Linked DNA regions of Caulobacter sp. FWC2. Each later gene encodes a partner of the first gene's protein in a complex. Links are inferred from orthologs where the notes say so. Each region holds a gene or a part of one and is shown on either strand. Other genes may lie near its edges.

Region 1 (3,474 bases):
CGGCTGCTTCGCCGGGGTCGCCGCGCTGGCCGGCCCCGAGTTCCTCAAGAACGGCTGGACCTTCCCGCTCGATCACGAAGAGACCGTCGTGATCCGCGAGAACGGCCGGGTGATCCGCACCGGCGATCACTTCAACATCTCGAACAAGCGGTCGGAGGCCGACGTGGACCGCACCTTCGCCTGGACCGGCAAGGACGCGCTTCAGATCGACCTGCCGGTCGACGTGGTGTTCATCCAGGGGGCGGAGGCCAAGATCGTCGCCTCGGGACCCAAGGCCTATCTTGACCGGCTCCGCGTCGAGGGCGGCCGCATCAGCCTTGATGACGGCGCGCGCGACGAGCATACCCAGGTCACGATCAATGCCTTCGGCGTGCGTGTGTTGAGCGACTCCGAGCGCGTGAAGATCACGATCATCGCGCCGGACGTAACCAAGTTCGACCTGCGCGGCTCCGGGGACCTCGACATTCGGCGCTACGACCACCCGACCTTCGCCGTCGAAGTCAGCGGCAGCGGAGACGTCGAGGCGCAGGGCCGGGTCGAAACCCTTGTGGTGGACAATTCCGGATCTGGATCCGTCGACCTGTCCGACCTGAAGGCCAAGGACGCGGTGTTCGACGTCTCGGGCAGCGGCGGCGGGGCCTTGTTCGCCACGAACAAGGCCAAGATCGACATCTCCGGCAGCGGCGACGTCGAACTGCGCACCGAACCCAAGACGGTCAGCACCGAGATCACCGGCTCTGGCGAAGTGCGCCGGGAATACTGATCCCACACGGATCAGATCGCCTGTGACAAAGGGGGCGGGGTGACGGACGCGTTCGGAAAGCCTACCTGTAGGCACATGAACGCTCCGCTCTCCGCCTCCTCCCTGGCCGCCTCGGCCCTGGCCGCCACCTCCATCCTGGACGCCGCCGGCGTCGATCGCGAACGCGCCCAGGCGATCCTGAGCGAGGCCCTGGCCGGCGCCGATGACGGCGAGCTGTTCCTCGAACGCTCCGAGAGCGAGGCCTTCGTCTTCGACGACGGCCGCCTGAAAAGCGCCTCCTACGACAGCGCCGAAGGCTTCGGCCTGCGCGTCGTGGCCGGCGAGACGGCCGGCTTCGCCCACGCCGCCGAAATCTCCGAAGCCGCCATCCGGCGCGCCGCGGGCTCCGCCAGCCTCGCCAAGCGCGGCTATGCCGGTGTCAGCGCCGAGGGCCCGCGCTCGACCAACGAGGCGCTGTACGGCGAGGACAATCCGGTCAATTCGCCGGACTTCTCTGACAAGGTCTCGCTGCTGCAGGAGATCGACGCCTTCGCCCGCGCCCGCGATCCGCGCGTCGTGCAGGTGATGGCCTCGATGGCCGGCGAGCGCCGCGTGGTCGAGATCCTGCGCGCCGACGGCAAGCTGCTCCGCGACGTCCGCCCGCTGGTGCGAGTCAATGTCCAGGTCACCGTCGAGAAGGACGGTCGCCGCGAGAGCGGCAGCTCCGGCGCCGGCGGCCGCGCTGGCTTCGCCGCCTGGATCAGCCCCGACAAGTGGCAGGACCAGGTCGACGAGGCCCTGCGCATGGCGCTGGTCAATCTTGACGCCGTCGCCTGCCCGGCCGGCGAGATGGACGTGGTGCTCGGCCCGGGCTGGAACGGCGTGCTGCTGCACGAGGCCGTCGGCCACGGCTTGGAAGGCGACTTCAACCGCAAGGGCATCAGCGCCTTCTCGGGCCGCATCGGCGAACGCGTGGCGGCCAAGGGGGTCACGGTCTTCGACGACGGCTCGCTGGCCGGCCGCCGCGGCTCGCTGACCATCGACGATGAAGGCACCCCGACCGAACGGACAGTGCTGATCGAGGACGGCGTCCTGGTCGGCTACATGCACGACCGCATGAGCGCGCGCCTGATGGGCATGAAGGCCACCGGCAACGGTCGTCGCCAGTCCTACGCCCACATGCCGATGCCGCGCATGACCAATACCGGCATGCTGGCGGGCGCCGACGATCCGCAAGAGATGATCGCTTCGCTGAAGCGCGGCCTCTACTGCGCCAATTTCGGCGGCGGCCAGGTCGACATCACCAACGGCAAGTTCGTCTTCCAGTGCACCGAGGCCTACCTCGTCGAGGACGGCAAGATCACCGCCCCGGTCAAGGGCGCGACCCTGATCGGCGACGGCCCCTCGGCCCTGACCCGGGTGACGATGATCGGCAACGACTTCGACTTCGACCCCGGCATCGGCGTCTGCGGCAAGGCCGGCCAGGGCGTGCCCGTGGGCGTGGGCCAGCCCAGCCTGAAGATCACCGGCCTGACGGTGGGCGGGACGGCCGTTTAGAGCCGCCGCTCCAGATAGGTCACCGTCTTCTTCCCGCCGTGGATCTGCGCCGTCCCCACGGGGACGAAGCCGAGCGCGGCGTGGAAGGCGTCCGACGCCGGGTTGGGCGGGTCGGAATTGACCTCGCAGACGATGCGGTCGTGCCCGGCCGACCGGGCCGCCGAGAACAGGTCGTCATAGAGCGCGCGCGCCAGGCCCCTGCCCCGCGCGCTGTCGGCCACCACCACGCGGTCGACATAGACGAAGGCCGAATAGCGCTCACGGAACCACAGGTAGTTGACGCTGTCGTAGTCGGCGGAGTGATCGAAGGTCAGCAGCAGCGCATCCGCCAAGCCCACGCGGCGAGCCACGAAGGCCTCGGCGACCAGATGCGCCATCCGCTCGGGCTCAAGCCACGACAGCTCGACGGCGTGGTCATTGTTCAGCGCCAGCAGGGCCTCGCCGTCTGGACCGGTCAGGTCGTCGGTGGTCAGCGGCTTCACAAGGTCGGTCATCGGGCCCTCCATCGGGTCTCGGACCTATGGGCCAGCGCCCGGCCGCGCAACCTTGCAAAGGTTTAATCCACCTGTCGGGCTTGTAACTTCCCTAGCGGCAAGACGATCGCCACCCTGGCTCGACGGTTTCACCGACGAGCTTCGGGTAGGAGCGGAAACGGACTTCGCGGTTTGAGCCACCGCGAAGGACGGTCCCACCTGGGGTCGAGGCGCGGCCCCTCCGCGCCTCGTGAGAAGGGCCCCAGTCCATGCTGGGGCCCTTCGGTCCTTTTCAGCCTAGGCCCCCGAAGCGTCGGCGACCGTCGGACCCGTGGTGTCGTCGGCGCCGTGCGACCATTTCTTGAGCACCGGCGAGAGCAGCAGGAAGCCGATCCCGATCACCACCGACACCAGGCCGATGATGTTGAAGACCTTCAGCGAGGCGGCGAGCGCCGCGCCGGGGTCCAGCACCTGGCCGCCGACCGTCTCGGTGGCCGCGAAGCCGGCGATCTTGCCGCCGACCCACTGGGCGATGGCCACGGCCATGAACCAGACGGCCATCATGAACGACACCACCGCGCCGGGCGACAGCTTGGTCATCTGCGACAGGCCGACCGGCGACATGCACAGCTCGCCGGTGGTGTGCAGCATGTACATCAGCACCAGGAAGATAAGCGGCATCTTGAACGCGCCGTCGGCGAA
Region 2 (3,499 bases), 4.5 Mb from region 1 along the record:
GTGGGCGTTGTCCACGGTCGCCTGGGCCTTGGCCTTCCAGGCCTTGTGGGCGTCTTCGTAGCTGGGATAGGCGCCGACGAACTCGACCTTGGACAGGTCCCGGAATTCGACACCAGCCACATCCGAGAGTTCGCCACCGACGACGATATGAAGAAGCTGCTTATCGGGCATTTGGGGCAAGTTCCTGCGAGGAATTGGTTTTATGGCAGCTCGATATGCCCGACGCGTGACAGGATCAATGGCGCAAGCGTCCGATTGGCGCAAACCAGGCTCGGAACCAGCGGAACGGGGCGATTATAGGCGAAATCGCGGCCCTTGTGGTCGCTGAGCCAGGCGCCGGCGCGGCGGCAGATCAGGTCGGCGGCGGCGACGTCCCACTCGCTCTTGGGCGACAGGGCGATGGCGGCGTCGAAGGTCCCGGCCGCGACCAGGCACATGCGGTAGGCGATCGAGTTGCGGCTCTCGATCCGCATGTCCGGCCACGGCTCGCGCCAGGCCGGATGGGCGAACATCTTGGCGTCGCCCAGCATGGCCGAGCCTTCGAGGTGAGCGGTGGCGCTGGGTTCGATGACGGCGCCGTTCAGGGTCGCCGGACCGTCGGCCGTGGCCAGGTAGGTCTCGTTCAGGGCGGGCGCGTGGACGACGCCGGCGACGGGCTGGCCGTTCTCGACCACGGCGATCGAGACGGCGAACCACGGCTTGCCCTTCATGAAGGCCGCCGTGCCGTCGATCGGGTCGACGACGAATTGGCGTGGGGTGGTCAGGCGGGCCGGATCGTCGGCCGTCTCCTCCGACAGCCAGCCGTAGCCGGGGCGCTCCGCGCCGAGCCCGGTCTTCAGCAGGGTGTCGACGGCGAGGTCCGCGTCGGTCACCGGCGAGCCGCCCTCCTTGGACCAGATCTTCAAGCCGCCCTCGCGGGCCGAGAGCGCCAGCTCGCCCGCTTCCCTGGCCGCTCTCAGGATCAGGTCCAGGTCGTTCATTTGCCCGCGATCGCCAAGGCGTCGACCAGGATCGACGGACTGTTGCTGGCGCCCAGGAACTGCAGGTCCGAACCGGGCACGAGGCGGGCGTAGATGTCGATCAGGTTGCCGGCCACGGTGATCTCGGTGACCGGGCCAGTGCTCTCGCCGTTCTCGAACCAGACGCCCGAGCAGCCCACCGACCAGTCGCCGGTGTTGCCGTTCAGCGAGGGGCCGAACATCGAGGTGACCAGCAGGCCCGTCCCGGCGTCCTGCATCAGGCCCGCCAGGTCCCGCGCGCCCGGCTGGAGCGTCAGGTTGTGGGTGGAGACGCCCGAGGGGCCGGCCAGGCCGCGCGAGGCGTGGCCGGTGGTGACCATGCCCAACTGCTTGGCCGAGGAGCTGTTCAGGAGCCAGGTGGTCAGCACGCCGTCGTCGATCAGGGCGCGGGCTTCCGTCGCCACGCCTTCGTCGTCGAACGGCGCCGAGCCCAGACCGCGTACGCGGTGCGGGTCTTCCAGCAGATTGACGCCCTTGGCGAAGATCTGCTGGCCCAGCTTGTCCTTCAGGAATGAGGCGCCGCGGGTGATTGCCGGTCCCGAGATCGCGCCCAGCAGAGGACCGATCAGGCTCATGGCCAGGCGGTTCTCGAAGATCACCGGGGCGGTGGTCGTGGCGATCTTGCGCGGGTTGAGACGCGCGACCGCCTGGCGGCCGGCTTCCATGCCGATGTCGCCGGCGGCCGGCAGGTCGCCGAAGTGACGGGCCGAGCGGCCTTCGCCGCCGCGTTCCATGCCCGCGCCCTCGCCGGCGATGGCCGAGGCCGAGATCGAGTGGCCGGTGGCCGCTTGGGTTCCGTGGAAGCCGGCGGTGGTGACCAGGCTCCACTTCGACGATGACCAGGTGGCCGAGCCGCCGTCGGAATTGGTTACGCCCTTGACCGCGCGGGCGTGCTCTTCGGCCAGGCGCGCCTGGGCTTCCAGGGTCTCGGCGGTGGGCTCGTAGGCGTCGATCAGGTCGAGCTCGGGGAACGGACCCCTGGCCAGGCGGTCGTGCGGCGCCAGGCTGGCATAGGGGTCTTCTGGGGCGAGGCGGGCCATGGCCACGGCGCGTTCGATCAGCTTGGCGCGCGCCTCGGCCGAGACGTCGGAGCCGGAAACGGTGGCGCTGCGGGCCCCGATAAAGACGCGCAGGCCCAGGTCGCGGGCCTCCTCGCGCTCGACTTCTTCCAATTCGCCCAGGCGGACCGAGACGGAGAGCGACTGGCGCTCGGCGAAGACGGCTTCGGCGGCGTCCGCCCCGGCCTTGCGCGCGGCGGCGACCACGTCATGCAGCAGATTATCGTCCATGCGGTCTTATGGACGACCGGCCCCCGAAGGAGCAAGCGCGTCAATTCAGCCTATCGCCGACAGCAGTAGGGCCACGCCAGCGAAGATGTAGGCCAGCCAGGTCGCCACCATGCCGACCGATCGCCCGATCGAGGCGCCGCCGTTGGTGGACAGGCCGACGGCGTGGATCACGCGGCCGGCGAAGAGAATGAAACCCACCACGTGGATGGCCAGCGGCGAGGCGCCGGCCACGGCCAGCACGGCCAGGGCCGCGATGCCGGTCGGCACATATTCGGTGGCGTTGCCGAAGGCGCGGATGGCGCGGGCCAGCTCAGGGATGCCCTCGTCGCCCAGGGCCACCTTGTGCTTCTGGCGCAGGCGCACGACCAGCAGCGAAAGGATCAGCAGCAGGAAAAGGTGCAGGCCGGCCCAAAGGGCGGCGGCGTGGCCCGAAGCAATCGTATCCATGGTAGCTCAAGCCCTAGTAACTATCCCGCCCCCGGCGAAGGGGGGCATATGAAGCCTTCCGATCGGTCTCGGCAACCCGACCCGCCTATCGCGCGATTTCGCGGGCTATCGGGTAAAGCAAGTAGTGGTCGTCGTAGAAGGGCGTGCGTTCGTAGAACCAGGCCAGACGCGCCTCCGGATCAGCGGCGAACCTGGGCTCGGCGGCCAGCTTGGCTTCGAACTCGGCCTTGAGCTTGGGATCGGCTGCCATCATCTTCTCGGCCAGCGGAGCGATGGCGTAGGACTCGATATATTCCACGCGGCTCAGCACCTCGGGGACCATGCCCCAGGCGAAGAAGCTCTCGCCCGACTGCGGCTCCAGCAGCAGCACGATCAGGTCGCCCAGCGGCTGGTCGGTCGGCACGCGGATCGAGCCTTTCGGGAAGATCCAGGCGCGGGTCTCCGTGGTGACCTTGTCGACGCTGATCTGGACGTGACCCTCGTTGGCGCGGTCGGCCAGCTTGGGATCGACCAGGCGGATCATCTCGACTTCGAGGGTCTTGTCCTCGGTCAGGGTTTCCAGCGTCACGCCATGCAGCCTCAGCCGCTCGATCAGGTCGGCGCGGTAGCTCGGCACATAGTAGGCCGAGGGCCGTGTCAGGGTCAGGGTGGGGTGCGAGCCGTAGAACGGCGCCTGCCAGAGCTCCGGATCGGCCTCGCCTAGCCAGCGGATCTCCTTCCGGCCTGAAGCGGGGCTGTCATAGG

Evidence for each region. Proteins that work in one complex are often made in the same cells at the same time.
Region 2: the proteins of tldD (region 1) and CSW62_RS22640 are in contact, whole or in part, in a solved structure (PDB 5NJ9), measured with the Escherichia coli proteins. The link is inferred for Caulobacter sp. FWC2 from one-to-one orthologs.

The regions. Positions count from the first base shown.
Region 1 is NZ_PEBF01000001.1:314,414-317,887, reverse strand. Bases 129-3,068 are described here. They hold tldD (metalloprotease TldD), read left to right. Parts: upstream 129-838; coding sequence 839-2,299; downstream 2,300-3,068. Other genes in these bases: CSW62_RS01590 (GNAT family N-acetyltransferase), read right to left, coding at 2,296-2,793; CSW62_RS01600 (GIN domain-containing protein), read left to right, coding at 129-763. In the rest of the region: more of CSW62_RS01600, read left to right, coding at 1-128; CSW62_RS01585 (peptide MFS transporter), read right to left, coding at 3,070-3,474. UniProt on the Escherichia coli protein: Metalloprotease involved in CcdA degradation. Suppresses the inhibitory activity of the carbon storage regulator (CsrA).
Region 2 is NZ_PEBF01000001.1:4,799,641-4,803,139, reverse strand. What follows is about bases 143-3,107. They hold CSW62_RS22640 (TldD/PmbA family protein), read right to left. Parts: upstream 2,309-3,107; coding sequence 977-2,308; downstream 143-976. Other genes in these bases: CSW62_RS22630 (M14 family metallopeptidase), read right to left, coding at 2,841-3,107; CSW62_RS22635 (MAPEG family protein), read right to left, coding at 2,354-2,755; CSW62_RS22645 (3'(2'),5'-bisphosphate nucleotidase CysQ), read right to left, coding at 201-980; CSW62_RS22650 (DUF4170 domain-containing protein), read right to left, coding at 143-180. Also shown: more of CSW62_RS22650, read right to left, coding at 1-142; more of CSW62_RS22630, read right to left, coding at 3,108-3,499.